3 regions of the Selenomonas sp. AB3002 genome follow, and region 1 is predicted to be linked to each of the others. Evidence: riboswitches for the same ligand, from Rfam matches in the RefSeq annotation. Region 1 holds a riboswitch; each other region holds the start of a gene.
What was found. Region 1 has a riboswitch for cobalamin ahead of P159_RS0115360 (iron ABC transporter permease). Riboswitches for the same ligand answer to the same signal wherever they lie in the genome.

Region 1 (7,951 bases):
CCGCCACGGAAGAGCAGGGTGCCGCCATCGAAGAAGTAGCCACCGCCAGCCGCCAGCTGGCCGAAATGGCCGGCAAGCTCCAGCAGGCAGTGGCAGAGTTCAAGCTGAGATAAGGTAATCCTGCTCAAAAAAATCATACCCAAAGCTGCCCCCGGTTCATATGAATCGGGGGTGTTGCTTTGCACAGCCATTTTTCTTTCCCGTAAGCAGGAATCTTCCCTGTTGGAAGCGAAAGACAGAAAGTGTAAACATATTTCAAGAAAGAGGTGGACACTCATGGAAAGATTTGGCGGCAGCATCAAGACCTTGTTCCTCATCAGCGTCGTACTCCTGACAGGGGCGCTGCTGACCGTGCAGACCTTCATCAACATCGGCCAGCTCACCAGCACCGTGGAAGAGCAGGTGAAGGGCAACCTTTCGGCCCACTCCGAGGCTATTGCCGGGAAGCTGGACCAGCGCATCCTGCAGGTTGGGCAGAAGACCCTCGGCCTCTCCCTGGGGGTCAGCCAGCTGAAGACCTTTGACAGCGATGTCATGTTCGGCATGGCAGACGGCTATGTGCTCTCTGACAGCCTGATCATCGGCAGCGGCTTCTGGTTCGAGCCCTTTGCCTACAGCCCGGACATCGAATACTACGGCCCCTACCGCACCAAAGGTCCCGGGAACACCGTCACCCTGGACATGGAATACAGCAACGCCGAGTACGGCTACAACAAATTCGACTGGTACCTGAACGCCATGAAGAGTCCGGGCAAGGTGGCCTGGACCGGCCCCTACCTTGATGAAATGAGCGGCACCACCATGCTCACCAGCGCAGCAGCTGTGCAGAAAGGCGGCAGGAGCATCGGCACCGTCACCGTGGACATCGGCATCACGGAGCTGGAGGACTATGTCAAGAGCATCACCATCGGGGATAACGGCTACGCCTTCCTGGTGGGCAGCGACGGCCTGTACCTGGCCACCAAGGACGATGGCAAGAACATGAAGCAGAAGATCACCGAGGAGAGCGACAAAGAACTGGCTGCCCTGGGGCAGAAGATCGTGGGACTCACCTCGCTGGAACTCACGGAAACGGATGTCTTCGGTGAGGACAGCTATGTGATGGCTGCTCCCCTCTGCATAGACAATATGAAGCTGGTGCTGGTGGCTCCCAAATCAGACTACAGGGGTGCCGTGACCAAATCCATCTGGACCAGCATCATCATGGCCCTCATGGTCATGGTAGTCCTCTGCGCCGCCATGATCATCATCTTCAACCGCCGCATCGGCAACCCCATCGGCCACCTGATGGACGAAGCCGGCAAGATTGCCGACGGCAACCTCACAGGCCATGTAGAAAACAGCAGCCAGGACGAGATTGGCGCCCTGGGCAATTCCCTCAACCACATGATTGAAAACCTGCGCCATGTCATCAAGGAAGTCACCTCCATGGCAGAGCAGGTAGCCCATGCCAGCCAGCAGCTGAACACTAGCGCCGAGCAGTCCGCCCAAGCCAGCCACATGGTGGCAGAGAGCATTGTCTCCATTGCCGAAGGTGCCAGCGAGCAGGCAGTAGAGGCCAGCAATATCCAGGAAGCCGCCGAAAACGTCACCAACTCCGTCCAGGCAGTGGCGGCAGATGCCAACCAAGTGCTGCAGAACGCCATGAGCGCCAAGGACAAGATTGGAGAAGGCCGTGCCTCCATCCAGGAAGCAGTGTCCCGGATGAACAACATCACCGCTAGCACCGACAGCATCCAGACTTCCATCGAGAAGCTCAATCAAAGCTCCAAGGAAATCTCCGACATCGTGGATATGATCACGGGCATCGCCGAGCAGACCAACCTGCTGGCCCTGAACGCCGCCATCGAGGCCGCCCGGGCAGGCGAGGCAGGCCGTGGCTTTGCGGTGGTAGCCGATGAAGTGCGGAAGCTGGCGGAAAACTCCAACCAGTCCTCCCAGCAGATAGCCGCCCTGGTGCGCTCCAACCTGGAAGACATGAAGTCAGCGGTGGAAGCCAGTCGCACCGGCACCCAGAGCGTCATGGAAGGCATCAACACCGTGCAGACCGCCGACAAGGCCTTTGCCGACATCGTGACGGTCATTGATGACCTGACCGCCCAGATACAGCGCATAGCCAAGGCCATCGAAGACATGGCAAGCGACAACGAGCGCATGCTCCAGGCCAGCGTCAACATCAGCAAGACCAGCGGCAAGAACTCTGACGAAGCCCAGTCCGTCTCCGCCGCCGGCCAGCAGCAGAGCGCCTCCATGCACGAAATCTCCGACGCCGCCCGCGGCCTGGCCTCCCTGGCAGGAGATCTGCAGGATGAAATGAAGAAATTCAAAATCTGACAAGAGCATAGAATCAGCATAAAGCAAGGCCCCCGGTCACACGACACCGGGGGCCTTGCTTTATGCAAGATTTGCCATTAACTTCTCTTACTTCGCGGCTGCACCGTGGATTTCTTCTGCCATGCGCACCAGCGCATCAACTGTCCGCACGCCCGGGGTGATTTCGGACAGCTTCACCTTCACGAAGTGGTTTTCCTTCACTGCCTTCACATTGGCCAACTGGGGATTATCCTTGATGGCGGCTACCTTCTGCTGGAAGTCGTCGTCATTGCGGATGCCGTTGCTGTAGTCTGCAATGATGATGTACTCCGGGTCTGCTGCCACCACATTTTCCCAGCTGACGGCGGCCCAGGTCTTGTCCACGCCGGCATTTTCCATGACGTTCTCCGCGCCGATGAGCTTCAGGATATTGGTGGTATAGCCCTTGAAGGCTGTGAAAGGCTTGCCGTCGCTGGCATCATAGACGAAAATTTTCTTCTTGGGCAGCTTCTCAATCTTGCCCTGCACAGCGGCCAGCTTCTCCTTCTCCGATTTCACCCAGGCCTCGGCCTTGTCACGGACGCCGAAAATATCTCCCAGCTTCAGCATATCCTCGAACACCGTGTCCAGATTGGCATCCAGCTTCTGCATGGAGGAGGGCACGTAAATGGGCACATTCTTGGCGGTGATTTTCTCTGCCGGGATGCCCCGCTTGGTGAAGGGCACTTCCCAGCCTGTGGCAAAGTCAGGATTCTCTGCCATGAAGGTCTCATAGGAAGGCCATTTATCCGACAGCACCTTCACCTTGTCATAGGCGGCCTGCAGGGGCGGATAGATTTCCTCCTCCTTCATGGCCGTGCCTGCCATCTTGTCCTCCAGCCCCAGGGCCAGCAGCATTTCCGTGGTAGCCTGGGACATGGAAATGGCATGGGCGGGAGCCTTGTCCACGCTCTGCTTCACTTCCTGGCCGTCCAGGGTCTCCGTCCAGGAAACGGGATAGGCAGCGGCCTTTTCGCTGGTTGCGGCGGGCTTGTCGCTGGCTGGGGCCTGCTTTTCAGCGCCGCAGCCGGCAATCACTATGGCAGACATGACACAAAGTCCTGCTATGAGGCCTTTCCTTAACCACATCTTCATGCTTATGACTCCTTTCAATAGTTGAGATATATCCTGCCCTCATGCTCGTAACGCACAAAGGGTACTCCGAAGACTTCCTGCAGCAGCCCTGGCTCCAGCACCTCACCCGCTGCCCCCTGCTTCACGATGCTGCCTTTTTTCATCATGATGACATCATGGCAGAAAGCCACTGCCAGGGACAGGTCATGGAGCACCATGACCACCGTGCCCTCGTAGGCCTGCAGAGTCTTCATCAGGGCCAGCTTGTACTTCACATCCAGATGGTTGGTGGGCTCGTCCAGCAATACCAGCTGAGACCTTTGGGCCAGGGTCTTGGCAATCATCACCCGCTGGATCTCGCCCCCTGACATGTGGCTGATGCGCCGCTCTGCCATGCTGCTGACTCCTGCCTGCTCCATGGCCTCGGCGGCAATGCGTCGGTCTTCTTCCGTATAGTCACGGAACCCCTGCTTGTAGGGGAAGCGGCCCATGACCACCACATCTTTCACCATGAAATCAGCAATTGTCTCCCGCTGCTGGGGCAGCACCGCCACCAGCCGGGCGTATTCGCTTCCCTCGATGGTGCTGACATCCCGGCCCTGCAGGAAAACCTGCCCGGAACTTGGCTTGTCCCGGCTCAGAAAGGACAGGAGGGTGCTTTTCCCGCTGCCATTGGGACCCACGATGGCCGTCATGCGCCCCTGCCGGAAATGAGCCTGCACATTTTTCAGGATTTCCTGCTCCCCTATCCTGTAGCTAAGATCCTTTACCGTAAGCATATCAATAATCCTTGTACTTCCTGCTGATGATCCACATGAACACCGGCGCTCCCAGGGTGGCCGTCAGGATGCCGATGGGCAGCTCCTCCGGCCGGAATAAGGTGCGGGCTGCCGCATCTGCCCAGACCATCACCAAAGCCCCTGTCAGGGCGGTGAACCAGAGCATGACCGCATGGCGGGACTCGCTGAGAGACCTGGCTATATGGGGCACCACCAGGCCCACAAAGCCGATGATGCCAGAAAGGGCCACCACCACAGCCACCGCCAGGGAGGAAACCAGCACGATGAGCTGCTGCACCCGCTGGACGGGCATCCCCAGATGCCTGGCCTCATTGCGCCCCAAAAGTATCAGGTCCAGCTCATGGCGCATGAGCCAGATGAACAGCATGGTTATGAAGAGCATCATTGCCCCCACCGGCACCATGCCCCACTGGACCCCGGACAGGCTCCCCATCAGCCAGAACATGGCGCTTCTGACCTGGGCCTCGTCCTTGGCCCCATAGATGGCCAGCATGGTGAAGGCCGAGAAAAGGGCCGAAATGCCCATGCCCATGAGCACCAGCTTCACCGGACTGCCGCTGCTGCCTGCCAGCTTCACCACCAGGGCTGTGGCCACCGCAGCCCCCAGAAAGGCACCCACATAGACACCATAGGGGGCAAAGAGCTGGGCCGCCCCGGTCACCAGGCAGAGCACGGCTCCTGTGCTGGCCCCGGAAGAAACTCCCAGGATATAGGGGTCTGCCAGATAGTTCTGGGACACGGTCTGCATCAAAAGCCCCGTAAGGGAAAGCAGCGCCCCGCCCATGGCCGCAAAGAGAATGCGGGGAGCCCGTATGTCGAAGACTATCATGGAAGTGGACGCCTCCAGCGGCTCTCCCAGAACCAAGGCGCTGATTTCCTGCAGGATTGTCTCCGGCGGGATAGGCACCGACCCCATGCCCAGGGCCAGCCCCATGCTGGCTGTCAGCGCCGCCAGGAGCATCATGCCCCGCAGCCAAAGTTTTCCCATTATCCTTCCACCATCTCCCTTTGAACTGTTCCGCAAGACAAGAAAACAGGCCCCTCCCCCAAGTGGGAGCGGGCCTGTCAAACCATCATCCTTGCCGTGTCTTCCCATGCCCCTGGCAGCAGGAATACACCCCGGCACAAATCCCCATCCCCATCACTCGCAGGTTCTTGGATACTGCTCTCCAGTATCTTACGGCGATTGTCGGTCAGGCAATTCTCCTGGCTCCAGTTCATCACCCTCCTGCGCCTTCCCAGAGTTTCCCCCAGTGGCATGGATGCAGGACTGCTCCCTGTTACAGTGGCGGGACCGCACCGGCCTTGAGGATTTCCCTCGCACCGGACTTCCTTATTGAGTCTTCCGACACCTGACCCTTCCTTATGCTGTTGTAGATTGAAACTTAAGTCAGAATTATCATACCATTGTATAAATTCTTTGTCAAGAAAACTTACAAATCACCACAAAAAGCAGCCCCCGGTTCCATTGGCACCGGGGCCTTGCTTTAACTTCTGGCCAGGCGGGAAATGTGGATGACGAGGTAGGCTTTTTCCTCCTCGCTGATTTCCTTCTCATACCTGTTCAGCAGATGCTGCCTGATTTTCTCCGCCACCGCTTCTTCTGTCTTGTACTTGCCGGCAATGCTTTCCGGCAGGATGTCATCCGTGAGCATCTGGTTGGTGAAGAAGCGCTCCACGAAGAAGCGGATATGGGTGATGAATCTGTTATAATGGAGGCTTTCCTTGTCCAGCTTCTTGTGCAGGGAGTAGCAGACGATGTTGACAATCTCCCCCATGAGCTTGGCATTCCTGGCGCTGTCGTAGTCCTGGCCGTGGGCTTCCTCGGCGTTGGCAATATGAAAGGCGATATTGGCCGCCTCTTCCTCTGGCAGGTTCACCTTGAGGGTCTCATTGAGACAGGCCAGGCATTTCTCTGCTGCCGCAAATTCCTTGCTGTAGAAGCTCTTGATACCCCACAGGGACCTGTTGGTGATGACCAGTTTCTTCTGCAGGCGCTCTATGGCGAAGTTGATATGGTCTGCCAGGGTGAATATCTGCAGCATTTTGGGCATCAATATCGCCCTCTAAGAAAATAGTAAGGATACCCTCACTGTTATCAAACCGCAAAGCGCCTTCCTCCTTAGACAAAATGAATCCTAATTATATATTCTCCACCCTTTGTGAAAATCCTTCTTCTTGTACATAGCAAAACGGGGCTGCTGCATGAGTGTAATTCCACTTATGCACAGCCCCTTTTCCTTGTTGATGTATAAGAAGTTCCTATTCGTTGTAAAATCCACTAAAAATGAGCACAAGATACCAGGCGGTATAAAAATCGCCTTTTTTCTTGTGCTCTTATTTTGTATTCAGGCTGCGTTATTCACAGGGAACAGGTGCTGGCCTGCTCTGTCTGACTGGATTTTGCAGTGCAGCTTTTGAATATTGTAAGCCATAGCCACCAGCATGATCTCAACAAGGACATTTGCTGTGCCGCGGCTCAGGAACCTTCGGAAATTCATGTCCGCCTTCATCATTGCAAATGCACCTTCTGCCTGTATGCTTCGGTTTATGCGCAGTTGTACTCCTTCTTTTGAGGTTATACGTTCCAAATCTTCCTGACGTTGGCGCAAAAACTGTTTGGATACTTCAAAGTGCTTGGTTCTCTCCTCCAGCGGGGTCTTGCAATGGTTTCCGTGTATGCACTGGCTCTTCAGCGGGCAGTTGCCGCAATCCGCGGAACTGTAAAGGGTTATATTTCTTTTGAATCCTGTCCGGCTGCTGCGTACGAATTCCTTTGCAGCTGCAAGCTTCCTGCCCTGGGCGCATAAATAGGCATCTTCTTCTGGCAGATAGGTCATATTCTCCCTGCGCCCGATATCCTTTTTCCATTTTCTTGTCTTGCTCTTCTCATAATTGCTGGGCTTTATGAAGGCGCGCTGCCCGTTGATCTCAAGATAGAGGTAGTTCTCTTCGCTTTCGTATCCTGCATCCGCAACCACATTGGGATAGCGGCGCTGCAGATGTTTCTCCATATCCTGAAGGAAAGGAATGAGTGTGGTTGTATCTGTAGGCTGGGGACCGACCGATGCCCATGTGATGAATTCAGAGTCCGTGCCGCACTGGATGTTGTAGGCCGGCTTGAGCTGGCCGTTCTTCATGGCATCTTCCTTCATGCGCATGAAGGTTGCATCCGTGTCTGTCTTGGCAAAGCTGTTGCGGTCGCCTAGAATGTGCAGGTATGTATTGTATTTTTTGAGCCGGGCAATGAATTCGTCCAGCTGCTCCATTGTTTTCTGCAGGGCAGTCTTGCACTTGCCCGTTCCCTTGACGAATATGATGTCCTGCGCCTTCTGGCATGCCTTGAGCTTGCGGCGAAGCTTTTTGAGGTGCCTGACATGGATTTCATCGCTGTAATGCAGAGAAAGCGTGAACTCTTCCCTGGCTTTGCTGACAAAGGCAGGAAGCTTTGCCATGAGCTTGGCTTTGTTTTTAAGGACAGCCTTCTTCCAGACAAATTTATACTTGTTGGAGAAAGACTCAATCTTTGTTCCGTCAATGAAGATGTCTTTAAGGGAAATGACACCGAACTGTTCAAGCAGGAAGTCCATCTGGGCAAACAGTTCCTTGATGCAGAGTGCCAGATGTTTGGAACGGAATCTTGAGATGGTAGCATGGTCAGGGGCCGGCTTGCCTTCCAGCAGGTACATGAAGTTGATGTCCCGTCGGCAGGCAGTCTCAATCTT
Region 2 (7,951 bases), on a different contig from region 1:
TGAAAGCCAACGGCCGCGGAACGCCCATCCATGGGCTGAAGTTTGAGTTCTCTTTGGGTTAGTTTGTGTCACTTGTGTCGATACACAGGGGCAGTTTGTCCTGAAAAAAATCTAAAAAACGTCCTCCGCCCGCTTGCTGTGCGGGTGGGGGGCGTTTTGTGATTTATACCACATATAGTATGGTTATTGACAGGTAAATCCTAGATGTTGTATAATTTGCTTACAACAAGAGATGAAAAATACATGAAATACAAGTGGAAGGAACAGGTGACAAAGCATGGTAGTCAACGGCATTGATGTGACTGTGGAAGGTCTGGAGGATGTCTCTGAGCAGGAAATTCTGGGGTACATTGACTATGTGAATGAGCATACTGAGAACCGTCTGGGCAAGCTCTGCATCTCTGCTGCAGGCGATGGCAATGTGACGCTCAACTACGCCTTGATGCCTCAGAAGTTCGAGCGCATCCGCCGCATCACAGGCTATCTGGTGGGCACCATTGACCGCTGGAACGATGCCAAGCAGGCTGAGGAGCATGACCGGGTAAAGCATGGTGTCAGGCACTGAGTCATCAGAATAGAGAGAGGAGGGGACAGAGATGAGCGAGATTCGCATAGCGGGTACGGTAGATGATTCTATCGTGGATGGGGAAGGCCTCCGTTATACTATCTTCGTCCAGGGCTGTCCCCGTCGCTGCCCCGGATGCCACAACCCTGAAACCCAGTGTTTCGAGGGGGGCAGGGTCGTGAGCACTGACGAGCTGCTGGCAGAGATTGAAGCCAATCCCTTGCTGACAGGGGTTACCTTCAGCGGCGGCGAGCCCTTCATGCAGCCGGTACCGCTGGTGGAGATAGCCCGTGCCTGCCACGGCAGAGGGCTAGACATCTGGAGCTACACTGGCTTCACCCTGCAGGAACTCCACGCCCGCCACGATACGGCGGTGGAAGCCCTGCTCTCAGAGGTTGATGTGCTGGTGGACGGGGAGTACAGAGAGGGAGAACGAGACCTCACCCTGATGTTTCGGGGTTCCCGCAACCAGCGCATCATAGACATGAAGGCCAGCCGCAAACAGAAGAGACTGGTGCTTCTCTACCAGGAAGAAGAAAACGAACAGAGCGCATGATATAGTCAGGAACGTGAAATTTACGCATCTGACCAACCCAAAAGGGGCTGCGATAACGCAGCCCCTCTTTTTATGTCATTTTGCCTGTGATGCCATTTCCTTCATCAGCCAGTCGTGGATGGCCTTGTTATCTGCCTTTCCATCTTCCGTATTTTCATCAAGATAGGTCGCTTTGAAATAGCTGGGCAATTCTTCATTGATGAGCTGAATCACCCAGGCGCCTTTATTCTCGCCGATGCCGTAAATGGCATCCTTGTTGACACCATAGTTCTGCCGGACATCTTTCAATATATACCGGATGGTATCCATGCCCTCTGTACTGGACAGGCGGCCAACACGCGCTTCTGAGTCCTTCGTTCCCTGAATGGTCAGCATGATTGCATACTGTTGGTTGTTCTCCAGTTCATCTGCCCAGGCAGTGACACCGTCCGTCTGCTTCAGCAAGGCCTTTTCATCTGTTTCCCCGGCCACATCATTGACTACGACAATCAGGGGGTAAGTCTTGGCAGAATCATACCAGCGCGGCAGGCAAAGCTGATAGGGAATTTTTCCTTCTGTACTTACAAAACGCTGGGAAGCAGGCAGCTTATCCTCGGACGAATCCTGACCGGGAGCTACTTTCACCCCCGTATGGGTCTCAAGGGCTTCCTGAGTAGCAGGACGGAACTCCGCATGTGCCATGGCGCCAAAGCCAACATTGAAACCAAAGGCAGCAATAGCAACAGCCGTCAGGATCTTTTTCTTTTCCATGATGATGACCTCCTTAGTCTTGTGGTCGGTTATTTATTTACTTACATAACTGCGCATTTCTTCCGGCATCTCTTCCCATTTGATTTCGTTTACCGGAGTTCCCTTGGATATTCCCCAGGCTGCAGCGATGCCCGCTGCCTCACCCATGCTCATGCAGGTGGGCTGGATGCGGAAGGAAGCCTGGGCGGCGAAGCTGCCGCTGGCGCAGCGTCCCACTACCAGCAGGTTGGAAATCTCGTTGGTCACCAAGGCCCGGTAGGGGATTTCGTAATACTGTCCTTTTTTCAGCTTTTCAAAGAGCTCCAGCTTCACATCATGGATGTCGATGGGGTATGCAGTGCAGCAGACAGCATCGGGGAAATGATGTGCTTTCAGATAATCTTCGGCATCCATATAATATTTCCCGCGGATCCGCCATGATTCCCGCACGCCCACCATGCTTGCTTCGCGGCTGATATATGCTTTCTCAAAGCCAGGAATATTCTTGATGAAGAATCCTGCCAGACGGCGCATCATTTTCCGGCCGAAGGTCACAGCCTTGCTGTAGGACACAGCATCCGTGGAGCTGAAGCCCAGCGGCGGCATCTCCGGGCAGTTCATGGACATTACGGTGGGTTTGCCTGGAATGGTGAAGGCTTGTATGTACAGGATATCATCTTCGGTCAACTCACCGTGGGTGACACCGTCATTGAAGAATTGCTCATTCTTTTTCCACTTCGCGAACTCGAAGAAGGGCGGTCTCTTCTCCTTCAGAGCTTCCTCCACAATCTTGACGAAAAGCCCACGGGTATAATCATCTTTCAGATTCTTCGTGAAGAAATGGAAGACCTTGCCTACATCAATGCCGCCCATTTCAAAACGCAGGCTCATGGGCTGGTTGTGCCCCGTCTTTTCTGAGCCTTTTTCCACTGGAACGCCGGCAAACCGGGAAAGCAATGCGTCTCCCGTGCCATCGATGAACACCTTGGCGTTTATCCTTGCCAATCCCTCCATGGTTTGGAGAATACAGGAGACAATCCTGCCCTCATTGGTCACCGCTCCCACCAGGGAAGCGTTGTAAAGTATATTTACGCCGGCCTCTTCGCACATTTCATCGTAGACGTAGGCAAGATATTCTGGCACATATTGTGATCTGCCGCCTCCATAATATGTATCGGTAGTTATGCCAAGGGAGGGCGAGGACCCCTGTTTTTCCATGCGCTTGTTCAGGTCCGTGATGTAGGGAGTATCACTGCCTTCGACAAAAGTAGGCATGCAGGGGAAAACGCACCCTTGGGTCGCCAGACCTCCGAGGGAAATGCCGCGCTCCACAAGGACAACCTTCGCTCCCTTCCGTGCAGCGCTGACAGCAGCCGCCGTACCAGCCGCACCGCCGCCAACCACGCAGACATCCGCATTGAAGAGTACGGGAAGCTCCGCGTTGTTGAAATCCATCGCATTTATCATGGAAGAAGCAGCTTCCACTCTTGCGGCATCATCTTTGAGGCCGAGCACTGTCCCAGCTGCGGCCAGGCCCATCATCTTCATAAAACTGCGCCTGGATATAGGGATTGCAAATGATTTATCCATAAACACACCTCCATCATATCGCACTCATGCAGAGGTTCTATTCTATCAGCATGCCTGTTTTTCCTGCTTTTCCTCATGTATATCATGCAGCCGGGCCGGGAAAAGGCAAGAGGAAAGGGACTTCAGAAATGGAGCAGGGAATATTGACAAAAATTATAAATGATAATAATATTTAAATAGCAACTTAATATGGCTGGGAACAGGTGTACTTAGGTACTTAATAGGGAATCCGGTGTGGGGCGTGTTGATTAATTCGCTCAGCCCATCTTCACGGGTCTTGACTGTCCCTGCTTCGTTGACAAATCCTCGACATAGCGCCGCTATGCCTCCGGTTTGTCGCCTTGCAATGGACAGCCAATCCCCGCAAATCTGGGCAAAGCTCATTTAATCAACACGCCCTAAGCCGGAGCGGTCCCGCCACTGTAGGGTGGAGTCCTGCACATGAGGTCACTGGGGTAGATATGCTTACCTTGGGAAGGCGTGCAGGGCCATGAAGCCGAGCCAGGAGAACTGCCTGTTCTGTCATCACCGTATAAGAGAGCCGAAGCATCGTGCCTGGTTCCCTTATGTGCCTGCGAGCGATGGGTAGGGGATTGGGCTTAGGGCTTTTTTGCTGTGGCCATTTTTAGGCAATCCGTCTGCGCGCTTGCAGGTGGGTTGCCTTTTCTGTTGGGTTTCACAAATCACACAAGGAGGCTGCAGTATGAGCAACGAGCTGGAAAAAAGCGGCGAGCTCGACCTTCAGGCTATCCTGAAAAAGGCCGAGCAGCAGACGGACTTTCCCGATGTGCCACTGGATGAATTCACTCCTCCCACCTATGAGGAGTGGAAGGAGGCCTGCATCACTCTCTTGAAGGGGGCACCCTTTGAGAAGAAAATGTATACCAAGACCTATGAGGGCATTACCTTCGACCCCATGTACTTCCGCAAGGATACGGAGGATATCCTGCCCAAGGGGGAGTTCCCCGGCATGGGGGATTACCTCAGGGGGGCACAGCCCAGCGGCTATGTTGGGAGGCCCTGGGGCATTGCCCAGTCCTGCGATGAGACCAGCCCCAAGGAAAACAATGAGCTGCTGCGCCATGAGCAGGAGAAGGGTTCCACGGTCTACAATATCCGCCTGGACAAGGCCACCCTGGCTGCCAGGGATGTGAGAAAGGCGGAGACCCCCGGTGATGAGGGCGTGTCCCTGACCACCCTTGATGATGTGCATACCCTGCTGGAGGGGCTGAAGCTGGACAAGTACCCCCTCTATATCTACGCCGGGGCCACGGCTCTGCCCATGCTGGCTCTGGCAGTGGGGGCCTTGAAGTCCTCCGGCACGGACCTGAAGCAGCTCAAGGGATTTGTGGGAGCAAATCCCCTGGGGGCTTTGGTTGAAGAAGGGGAACTGCCTGCTTCTTTGGACAAGCTCTATGATGAGATGGCGGAAGCCGCCAAGTGGGCTAAGGAAAACGCTCCGGGCCTGGCCACGGTCTTTGTCCGCAGTGATGTATTCAGCCGGGGCGGTGCCAATGATGTGCAGGAGGCTGCCTATGCCCTTGCCATGGCGGTGGCTTATCTGCGGGCGCTGATGGACAGAGGGCTGACTATCGACGAGGCGGCGAAGCAGATTGTCTTCGGCTTCTCCATGGGGGCCAATTTCTTCCTGCAGATTGCCAAGCTCAGGGCCCTGCGTCCCCTCTGGGCGCAGATTGTTGAAGCCTTCGGCGGCAGCCAGGAGGCAAGGCGCATGCACATCCATGCCAAGCCCGCCCTGTTCTTCAAGACCGTCTATGACCCTTACGTCAATATGCTCCGCAATACCACGGAAATTTTCTCAGGGGTAGTGGGGGGCATTGATTCCTTCGAGAGCAGTCCCTTTGACGAGCCCATCCGCAAGGGGGATGAGTTCTCCCGCCGCATTGCCCGCAATGTGCAGATCATCCTGCAGGAGGAATTCGGCCTCTTGCAGCCCATTGACCCAGCTGGCGGTTCCTGGGCGGTGGAGACTCTTACCAAGCAGATGAAAGAAAAAATCTGGGAGGAGTTCCAGAAGATAGAGGCCAAGGGCGGTATCCTGAAGGCTCTGCAGGAGGGCTATCCCCAGGATGAGATTGCCAGCGTCCTGAGCGCCCGTTTCAAGGCAGCCGAGACCCGCAAGGACCGTATCGTAGGCAACAATATGTATCCCAACATGACGGAGACTTTGCTTGATCCGCGTCCCGAAGATGTGGAGGAAATCAAGCAGCAGCGCAAGGCTGAGGTGGAAAGCTATCTGGCCGATATTGACGAGCAGTTCAAAGAAGAAAAGCTGGCTGAACTTTCCTCTGCCAAGGCTGGAGTGACGGAAGCTGCCGTAGCTGCTGCCTGCGCTGGCGCCACCATTGAGGAACTGGCAGAAGCCCTCCATGGGGGGAACAAGGGTGAGGAACAGGTGAAAGCCATCGAGCCCCACCGCTGGAGCGAGCGCTTTGAGGCCTTGAGGAAGCTTACAGAGGGGTTCAAGGCTGAGCATGATGATAATGTGAAGATTTTCCTGGCCAATATGGGCCCCATCCCCCAGCACAAGGCCAGGGCTGATTTCACCACGGGCTTCCTGCAGGTGGGTGCCTTTGAGGTGCTTGGCAACAATGGCTTCCAGACTGTGGAGGAAGCAGCCCTGGCTGCCAAGGAGTCCGGGGCAGATGCCGTGGTCATCTGCTCTACTGATGCCACTTATCCCGAGATTGTGCCGGCCCTGGCGCCGAAGCTCCATGAGGTACTGCCCAAAGCCACAGTATTCCTGGCCGGGGCTGCTCCCCAGGATATGCTGGAAACCTACAACCAGGCGGGCATTGATGAGTATATCCACGTCCGTGCCAACTGCTATCAGATCCTGCAGCTCCTGCAGAAGAAGAAAGGGATGATTGCATAATGGCTTACACAAATCCTGATTTCACCCAGATAAGCCTGAAAGATGCTCCCCAGGGGGCGGCAGGGGACTGGAAGAAGCTTTTCGAGGCCCAGGCCGGGGCGGAGTTTGAGGCTCTCACCCGCCGTACCATGGAGCATGTGCCCGTGAAGCCCCTTTATGGCCATGACGAATATGACCACATGAACCATCTGGACTTTGCCAGCGGTATTCCTCCCTGCCTGCGGGGGCCTTACTCCACCATGTACGTCTTCCGTCCCTGGACGGTGCGCCAGTACGCAGGCTTCTCCACAGCAGAGGAGTCAAATGCCTTCTATCGCAGGAATCTGGCTGCAGGCCAGAAGGGGCTTTCCATCGCCTTTGACCTGCCCACCCACCGCGGCTACGATGCGGATAACCCCAGAGTAGTGGGCGATGTGGGCAAGGCTGGCGTGTCGGTCTGCTCTATGCTTGATATGAATATCCTGTTCTCCGGCATTCCCCTGGACCAGATGTCTGTGTCCATGACCATGAACGGGGCGGTGCTGCCCATTTTGGCCTTCTTTATCCAGTCCGGCGTGGAGCAGGGCGTGGACAAGAAGATCATGGCAGGCACCATCCAGAACGATATCCTCAAAGAGTTCATGGTGCGCAATACCTATATTTATCCGCCTGAGATGTCCATGCGCATCATCGGCGATATCTTCGAGTACACCACCAAATACATGCCCAAGTTCAACAGCATTTCCATTTCCGGCTACCACATGCAGGAGGCAGGGGCACCGGCAGACATTGAGCTGGGCTATACCCTGGCAGATGGCCTTGAGTATATTCGCACGGGCATCAAGGCTGGCCTGCCGGTGGATGCCTTTGCCAAGCGCCTGTCCTTCTTCTGGGCCATCGGCAAGAACTACTTCATGGAAGTGGCCAAAATGCGGGCAGCCCGTGTCCTCTGGGCCAAGATCGTCAAGTCCTTTGGGGCAGAGGATCCCAAGTCCATGGCCCTCCGTACCCACAGCCAGACTTCCGGCTGGTCGCTTACGGCCCAGGATCCCTTCAACAATATTTCCCGCACCGCCATGGAGGCCATGGGGGCGGCTTTGGGCCATACCCAGTCCCTGCATACCAATGCGCTGGATGAGGCCATCGCCCTGCCCACGGACTTCTCTGCCCGCATTGCCCGCAACACCCAGCTCTATATCCAGGATGAGACCAGCGTCTGCAAGATTATCGATCCCTGGGGCGGTTCCTACTATGTGGAAGCTCTCACCAACGAGATCATTCGCCGGGCCTGGGCTCATATCCAGGAAGTGGAGGCTTTGGGCGGCATGGCCAAGGCTATTTCCACGGGCCTGCCCAAGATGCGCATCGAGGAGGCGGCTGCCCGCCGTCAGGCCCAGATCGACTCCGGCAACGAGACCATCGTGGGCCTGAACAAGTACCGTCTGGAAAAGGAAGATCCGCTGGAAATTTTGGCCATCGACAATACCGCTGTGCGCAATGCCCAGGTGGAACGTCTGGAAAAATTGCGTCGTGAGCGCAATGATGATGATGTGCGCCGGGCCTTGGAAGCTATCACCAAGGCAGCAGATTCCCGCGACAACGGCAACCTCCTGGAATGCGCGGTGGAGGCAGCACG
Region 3 (7,951 bases), 260 kb from region 1:
CTGGGCGGTCGTTCCGGCGGCCAGTCCGGCCTTTTGGACAGCGGCCTTGACATGATGAAGCAGGCAGGCCAGGGTGTGGCAAAAGCCGGGGCCAGGATTCAGCGGGCAGTGTTTGCAGCTCCGGTTGAACCTTTTACCCTGGTTTCCAGGCAGCCGGGACGCCGCCGCTACAGGGCTTCCTTTGACAAGGGCTTGGAAAAGACTTTGGAAAAACTTGCTTCACTGCCCTTTTTGAAGGAAGTGAAGGCCAATGCCCTGACGGGCAGCATTCTCTTTATCTATGAGGTTGCAGAGGCCAACGAGGAAGAGATGGACAAGCTGGCAGCAGAGCTGCGTGACAAGGTCTTCAAGCATAGCCTGCCCCCCGTACCTCCTGCACCGCTTAAGGGTGAGGGCCTGCCTTCTGAGGCCCATGCCGGTGCCATCACCAGAAGCCTCAGGGGCACTATGCGTTCCTTCAGTGCCTGGATCAAGGAGCATACCGGCGGCTGGCTGGATATCAGCTCGGCGGCTTCCCTCTTCTTCCTGCTGCGGGGCTTCCAGAAGATGTTTGCCAACCAGCAGTTCCCCACCGGGTCCCAGATGTTCTGGTGGGCCGTTTCCCTCATGAGAGGATGGCGTACGGTATGAAATACGGTGTTTACAATATAAAGCTGGCGGTGGCCCTGCCCCGTGAGGAACGGGCCATCCTGGCAGCCAAACTGCGCAGCTTCCGCCAGATAGCAGCGGCAGTGGTGGAGGAGCGCCAGGCGCGCATCTACTACCGCGGCGTGCTGCCCCTGCAGCAGGTGCAGTCTCTTATTGTGCGCACCTTGGTGCGGGTGAAGGAAGAATCCGTCAGCCAGGCAGACCGCCTGGTTGAGTATCGCAGGGATGCCCTGATTTCCCTGGCCAGCTTTGCAGGCATGCAGCTCCTGCAGCGCACTTCTCCCCAGCTTTATGCCAGCATGAAGATCCTGCGCACCATTCTGGTGCTGGGCATTGCCCGGAACTTCATCAAGACTGGCATTCAGGGCATGATCGAAGACCGCCGTCCCAATGCAGATACATTGACGGCTACGGCAGTCATCGCCTCCGTGCTGGCAGGCAAGCCGGAATCCAGCCTGACCCTGCTGGCCTTGTCCAATGGCGCGGAGATGCTCACCAGCTATGCGGCAGAGCGCGCCCGCACCCATATCTCCGGCCTCCTGTCCCTTGACCAGCGCTACGTCTGGCTGGTGGAGGGCCAGGAGGATGATGGAGATGTGGTGGAGCGCAAGGTGCCCATTGAGCAGGTGAAGGCCGGGGACATCATCGCCGCCCATGCCGGCGAGAAAATCGTCATTGACGGGCGGGTGATTTCCGGTGATGCTGCCGTGAATCAGGCCTCCATAACCGGCGAGTCCAATCCCGCCATGAAGCACGCAGGTTCTCCCGTTTACGCAGGCAGCGTGGTGGAGGCAGGGGAACTGGTGATTGCGGTGGAGAAAGTGGGCTCTGACACCTCCCTGGCCCATATCGTGCATCTGGTGGAGGAGGCCCAGACCCGCAAGGCGCCGGTGCAGAATTTCGCCGACCAGATGGCCAATCTGCTGGTGCCCATTTCCTTCATCGGGGCGGGCATTGTCTACGGTGCCACCCGTGACTGGCAGCGGGTGCTGAACCTGCTGTTCATTGACTTCTCCTGCGGCCTCAAGCTTTCCACTGCCACGGCCATTTCTGCTTCCATTGCGGCAGCGGCCAAGCGCGGCATCCTGGTGAAGGGCGGCAACTATATCGAGGCCCTGGCAGAGACTGACACGGTGGTGCTGGACAAGACTGGTACCCTCACCGTGGGCATTCCCCAGATTTCCTTCATCAAGACCAAGGTCGGGGTGGAGGAGAAGGAACTACTGCTGCTGGCGGCTTCTGCCGAGCAGCATTCCGTCCATCCCCTGGCAGTGGCCATCCAGAAGTATGTGAAGGCACAGGAATGGCAGGTGCCCCAGCATAAGAAATCCGAGACCGTGGTGGCCCGGGGCATGCTGGCAGAGGTGCCGGACTTCGAGGGCTGCAAGGGCGGCACTATCCGCGTGGGCAGCCTGAAGTTCTTGAACGAAAATGGCGTCAAGGATAATGAGAACCTTGATGCAGGCCTCAAGGGCAAGAACCTCCTTTATGTGGCCCGTGACCAGGAGCTTATCGGCGTCATCGGCATCGAGGACCCTGTGCGTCCCAATATGAAGAAGACCCTGAACCGCATGCGCCGCTATGGCATTGACGAGATAGTCATGCTCACCGGCGATTCCAAGGCGGTGGCAGCTGAGGTGGCAAATGCCATGGATATCGACTCTTACCATGCGGAAATCCTGCCTGAGGACAAGAGCACTTATGTGAACAAGCTCAAGCAGCGTGGCACGGTGATGATGGTGGGGGACGGCATCAACGATGCTCCGGCCCTGGCCTTTGCAGATGTGGGCGTTTCCCTGGGCGGGCGGCAGACGGATATTGCCGCCGAGTCCTCTGCAGTGACCATCCACTCCGAGGACCCCAACCGCCTTATGGAGGCCCTGCAGCTGGGCAAGCGCACCATGGATCTGGTGCACCAGAACTTCATGGCGACAATCCTGGTGAATTCCTCCGCCATGCTGTTGGGAGCTTTGGGGCGCATCAATCCTCTGTGGGCAGCGGTGATCCACAATACGGCCACTCTGGCTGTGGTGCTGAACAGCTGCCGCATCCTGCGGCCCAATGCGCCGTTGTTTGCCAGGAGGCGTCGCTGAGCAGTTTGACGAATGAGGCTGTCTATATCCCCCGGGGGGGCTTGCGCAGGCAGAGGCAGCTTGTTATCATCTAATTGATATTGATTATTAGGTGATAAGGAGTTTCAGCATGCGCATACCGGACGAGGACAGACATTATCTGAATATAGCAATGCCTGCTGCCCTGGAGGGCCTGTTTATGGTGCTGCTGAGTTCTGTGGATATCATCATGGCAGGCATGCTGGGAACGGCGGCTATTGCGGCGGTGAGTATCTTTACCCAGCCCAGGATGATGCTGCTTTGTGTGGTTCGCTCCATAGCGGCGGTTCTGACGCTGCTCACTGCCAGGAAGTTCGGTGAGGATAATACACAGGAAGTGCCCGTGCTGCTTGCACGGACACTTTTTTGTGCTGTTATTTTCATGGGCATATTGCATGTCTTGTTCTTCTGGCAGCTGGAGCGCATTCTCTGCTGGATGGGGGCGCAGGAAGAGTATCTGGCAGCGGCTCTGTCCTATGGGGACATCGCTCTGCTGGGGGTATTCCTAACCACTCTGGCCACTGTCCTGCAGGCAGTGCAGCTGGGCTATGGCCACACCAAAGAGGTGATGAGCGCCAACCTTCAGGGCAATCTGGTGAATGTCGTGGGCAATGCTCTGTTCATCTTTGGCCTGGGCCCCTTTCCTGCGCTGGGGGTGACGGGGGCTGCTGTGGGTACGGTCATTGGCACCAGCTGGACTCTGGCAGTTTCTGCCCGCCAGCTGGGGGGCAGCGCTATGCCGGGGGACTGGCGGGCTTTTTGGCCTGACAGGTCATATTTCCGGGAATTCTTGCCAGTCTTTGCCGGAGTCTTCAGCGAGCAGGGGTTCGAGCGCATCGGCATGGTGCTCTACACCCGCATGGTGGCGGAGCTGGGCACGGCAGCTTATGCCGTCCATGCCATCTGCATGAATTTCTGCGATTTCTATTACTGCTTTGCCGGGGGACTGGGCAAGGCCAATATGGTCATGGCAGGCCACGCTCACGGGGCAGGCGACTGGGCTTACTGGCAGCGGCAGCTGCGGGCCGGGCTCAAGTGGAGCTTGATTTTTTCCCTTGTTTCTTTTGTGCTGACCTTCAGCTTGCGGGAAGAAATCTTCAGCCTCTACTCCCATGAAGTGGGATTGCTGCCCTTAGGGAGCCTGGTCATGATTTTCGTGGCGGCGGTGAGCTTTCCGGAGGCCCATGCCCTGGTGTGCGCCGGCGTGCTCCGGGGCAGCGGCAGGACCAGCCAGGTGGCAGCCTATTCCTTTGTGAGCATCGCCTTCCTGCGTCCCCTGATCACGGCTTTCTTCCTGCAGGTGCTGGATATGGGCCTGCCTGGTGCCTGGCTGGCTCTGGCCATCGACCAGTCCATCAGGGCTGCCTGTGCCTCCTTCCTGCTGTGGCGCCTGTGGCAGGGGCGTCCCCAGCCTGCCTGCGAAACTTGACAGGCTGGGGTAGGTAGTGGTAAAATTTTGCCTGTTGTAATTTTCATTGAAAACAATTCTATATTGAGATTGGATTGGGTGTCGAAAGGAATAGCATAGTTCCTATGACTTAATAGAGAAGCCGGTAAAAGCCGGCGCGGTCCCGCCACTGTAACAGCGAGCTTCATTGCATTGATGTCACTGGAAAGAGCAAAGTCTTTCTGGGAAGGCGCAAGGAAGTGATGACCTGGAGCCAGGAGAACTGCCTGATTGACAATCACCGTTTGACCCGCGAGCGATGGGGATGGGGATTTTGCTGGAGAAGTATATGGTGGACCTGTCTGCATTTTTGCGGGCAGGTTTTTTATGTTTATGGGGAGATGAGAAACTTTGCAAAAACTTTTGGGCAAGATGTCGCAGATGCTGATTACCCTCATAGGTGTCAGCTTCCTGACCTTTTGCTTGACCTATCTGGCCCCCGGGGACCCGGCGGCCATGCTGCTGGAGGCGGGGGACACTATCGTGTCACAGGAAACCCTGGACAAGACCAGGGCGGAGCTGGGACTGGACAAGCCCTTCCTGGTGCAGTATGTGAACTGGGCAGGAGGCGTGCTGCAGGGTGATATGGGCATATCCTACTCTGCCAAGAAACCGGTTACAGAAAAGCTGCTGGAGGGCTTTGCAGGGACGCTTACTTTGGCGGCTGTGACCATCGTCTTCGTGCTGCTGATTTCCCTGCCGCTGGGGATATGGTCTGCGATTCACAGGAACGGCTGGCAGGATCATCTGGTGCGGGGCATTTCCTTTATCGGGGTGTCCATGCCTTCCTTCTGGATAGGCCTGCTCTTCCTCTATGTCTTCGGCCTGAAGCTGGGCTGGTTCCCTATTGCCAAGTCGGCTGTGACATTGGAGGGCATCGTGCTGCCTTCCCTGACCCTGGCCCTCTATATGTCCTCCAAGTATATCCGCCAGGTGCGCACTGTGTTCCTGGAGGAACTGCAGCAGGATTATGTGGTGGGGGCAAGGGCCAGGGGGCTTTCGGAGCAGGCTATCCTGTGGAAGCACGTCTTGCCCAATGCCATCCTGCCCCTCATCACCCTGCTGGGCATGTCCATTGGCTGGCTCCTGGGGGGCGTGGCGGTCATCGAAATGGTGTTCTCCTGGCCTGGCATCGGCAATATGGCGGTGCGGGCCATCTCCATGCGGGACTATCCTCTCATTGAGGGCTTCGTGCTCTGGATTTCCATAGTTTACATGGGCATCAACGCGCTGGTGGATCTTTCTTATGCTTATCTTGACCCGCGGCTGAAAAAGGAGGGGAACTGATGGCGGTTTTTCGTGAGAACAGGCTTTTCGCCTTCTATACAGCTCTGGTGGTATTTGTGGTGCTGCTGGCCATCTTTGCCCCTTACCTTGCTCCCCAGGACCCCATGGAGGGAAACATGAAACTGGTGCTGCAGACGCCGTCGGCAGAGCATATCCTGGGCACGGATAAATTGGGCCGGGATATTTTCTCCCGCATTCTCTGCGGCACCCAGGTTTCTCTCTTCATGGCCCTGTGCCTGGTGGCGCTGATTGCCGCTGTGGGCACGCTGGTGGGAGTGCTGGCTGGGTTCTTCGGGGGCTGGCTGGAAACCATCCTCATGCGCCTGGCGGATATGATGCTGGCTTTCCCGGGCATCGTGCTGGCCATTGCCATCGCAGGCATCCTGGGGGGCAGCGTGGTGAATACCATCCTGGCCCTGCTGGTGGTGAGCTGGGCCAAGTACGCCCGGCTGGTGAGGAGCCTGGTGCTGCGCCTGCGCAATCAGGATTTCATCCAGGCAGCCAGGATCCAGGGGGCCCGCACCGGAGCTATTCTCTGGCGCCATGTGCTGCCCAATGTGCTGCCCATGGTGGTCATCACGGGAGCCATGGACATCGGCACCATGATGATGGAGATTGCGGGACTGTCCTTCCTGGGCTTCGGTGCCCAGCCTCCCACACCGGAGTGGGGGCTGATGCTGAATGAGGGGCGCCAGTATATCCAGTCGGCTCCCTGGCTCATGCTCTATCCGGGGCTGGCCATCTTCAGCGTAGTGGCGATATTCAATCTGTGGGGGGACAGCCTGAGGGATGTCCTTGACCCGCGGCAGGAATAAATATGTTGTCTCTCTTATTTTTTAGAAAAGGGGAATGCGTGCAATGAAGTTCAACATGAAGAAAGTTTGGAAAGCTGTGGCTATGGGGCTGTGCGGTGCGGCTCTGACGGCTGCTCTGACCGGCTGCGGGGCAGACAAAGGGGGGAGCGCCCAGCAGGGTGTGCTGAAGGTGGGTGTCACCAACTTCGCCGACACTCTTGAGCCTACCCAGAATTACTTTGGCTGGGTGGTCATGCGCTACGGCCTGGGTGAGTGCCTTACCAAGTTTGACGAGAAGATGAATGTGCAGCCCTGGCTGGCCGAGAGCTGGAACATCAGCGACGACCATCTCACCTGGACTTTCAAGATCCGTGAGGGCGTGAAGTTCTCCAATGGCGACGAGCTTACGGCTGAGGCTGTGAAGGCTTCCATCGAGCGTGCCTTCGCCAAGAACAACCGTGCCGCTACTTTCTTCAAGTACAAGGAAATCAAGGCTGAGGGGCAGACCCTCACCATCGTGACGGAAAAGCCCATGCCCAATATGCCGGGCTTCCTGGCGGACCCCCTTTTCATCATTGTGGACACCAAGGCCGAGGCAAATCGCGACTTTGCCAAGGAAGGCCCCATCTGCACCGGTCCCTACATGGTGGAATCCTTCGTGAAGGAAAAGGCTGTCATGAAGAAGAACCCCTCCTACTGGGATGGGGAAGTACCCTTTGAGACGGTGGAGATTCCCTCCATTGATGACCCCAACACCCGGGCCATGGCTCTCCAGTCCGGCGAGGTGGATATGGCTGTGAACATCGCCGCAGGTGACATGGACACCTTCCGTGGCAATGACAAGTTCTTCGTGGACGAGATTTCTTCCCTGCGGGTGGTGCTGGCCCGCCTGAACCAGAAGGGCATCCTGAAGGACGACAAGGTGCGCGCCGCTCTCATTGCCGGCTGCGACAGGGAAACCTACAACAAGGTGCTCCTGAAGGACACTTTCCTGCCGGGCAAGGCTCCTGTGCCTCCTTCCATGGATTACGGCTTTGACCAGCTCACTGACCCCAACGCCTACAATCCCGAAAGGGCAGCTAAGCTCCTTGACGAGGCCGGCTGGAAGGATACCAACGGCGACGGCATCCGCGAAAAGGACGGCCAGCCTCTGAAGCTTGATTTCGTGGTTTACAACAGCCGCGCAGAACTGCCCCTCTACGCTGAGGCAGTGCAGGCTGACCTGAAGAAGCTGGGCTTTGACATCAACATCAAGACCGTGGATTACAATCTCGTTGACCAGATTGGCATCAAGGGCGAGTATGACCTCCTGATTTCCAATATCACCACCGCCAACACCGGCGATCCTGAGATTTTCCTCAACTGGTACTGGAAGTCCAATCTGAATGGCGAGAATCCCCAGAACGGCTCCGGCTACAGCAATCCTGCTCTGGACGCCAAGTTCGAGGCCCTGTCCGTGGAATTTGACAAGGAGAAGCGCCGCCAGCTCATCATCGAGATCCAGCAGATGATCATGAACGACGGGGCAGCCCTGTTCCTGGGCTATCCCCAGACCAACATCGTCAGCAGCAAGGCTCTGGCCAACGTGAAGATGTATCCTTCCGACTACTACTGGATCACCAATATCATCAAGCCTGCCAAGTAAGGGAGCGAAAATGCTTTTA

Region 2: it holds a riboswitch for cobalamin, as region 1 does, so the genes downstream of both, P159_RS0101625 (methylmalonyl-CoA mutase family protein) here and P159_RS0115360 (iron ABC transporter permease) in region 1, are expected to answer to the same signal.
Region 3: it holds a riboswitch for cobalamin, as region 1 does, so the genes downstream of both, nikB (nickel ABC transporter permease) here and P159_RS0115360 (iron ABC transporter permease) in region 1, are expected to answer to the same signal.

The regions. Positions count from the first base shown of each region.
Region 1 is NZ_JNIO01000008.1:1,546,082-1,554,032, forward strand. Features, by position in the region: gene P159_RS0115340 (methyl-accepting chemotaxis protein) at 1-113, shown strand, start outside; gene P159_RS0115345 (methyl-accepting chemotaxis protein) at 277-2,334, shown strand; gene P159_RS0115350 (ABC transporter substrate-binding protein) at 2,422-3,447, opposite strand; gene P159_RS0115355 (ABC transporter ATP-binding protein) at 3,462-4,205, opposite strand; gene P159_RS0115360 (iron ABC transporter permease) at 4,207-5,214, opposite strand; cobalamin riboswitch at 5,405-5,597, opposite strand; gene P159_RS0115370 (PRD domain-containing protein) at 5,714-6,280, opposite strand; gene P159_RS0115375 (IS1182 family transposase) at 6,575-7,951, opposite strand, start outside.
Region 2 is NZ_JNIO01000002.1:272,810-280,760, reverse strand. Features, by position in the region: gene nrdD (anaerobic ribonucleoside-triphosphate reductase) at 278-565, shown strand; gene nrdG (anaerobic ribonucleoside-triphosphate reductase activating protein) at 597-1,121, shown strand; gene P159_RS0101635 (hypothetical protein) at 1,197-1,871, opposite strand; gene P159_RS0101630 (FAD-dependent oxidoreductase) at 1,905-3,440, opposite strand; cobalamin riboswitch at 3,625-3,973, shown strand; gene P159_RS0101625 (methylmalonyl-CoA mutase family protein) at 4,144-6,336, shown strand; gene scpA (methylmalonyl-CoA mutase) at 6,333-7,951, shown strand, end outside.
Region 3 is NZ_JNIO01000008.1:1,284,500-1,292,450, reverse strand. Features, by position in the region: gene P159_RS0114165 (HMA2 domain-containing protein) at 1-630, shown strand, start outside; gene P159_RS0114160 (heavy metal translocating P-type ATPase) at 627-2,741, shown strand; gene P159_RS0114155 (MATE family efflux transporter) at 2,851-4,188, shown strand; cobalamin riboswitch at 4,248-4,452, shown strand; gene nikB (nickel ABC transporter permease) at 4,558-5,493, shown strand; gene nikC (nickel transporter permease) at 5,493-6,308, shown strand; gene P159_RS0114140 (ABC transporter substrate-binding protein) at 6,364-7,932, shown strand; gene P159_RS0114135 (ABC transporter ATP-binding protein) at 7,943-7,951, shown strand, end outside.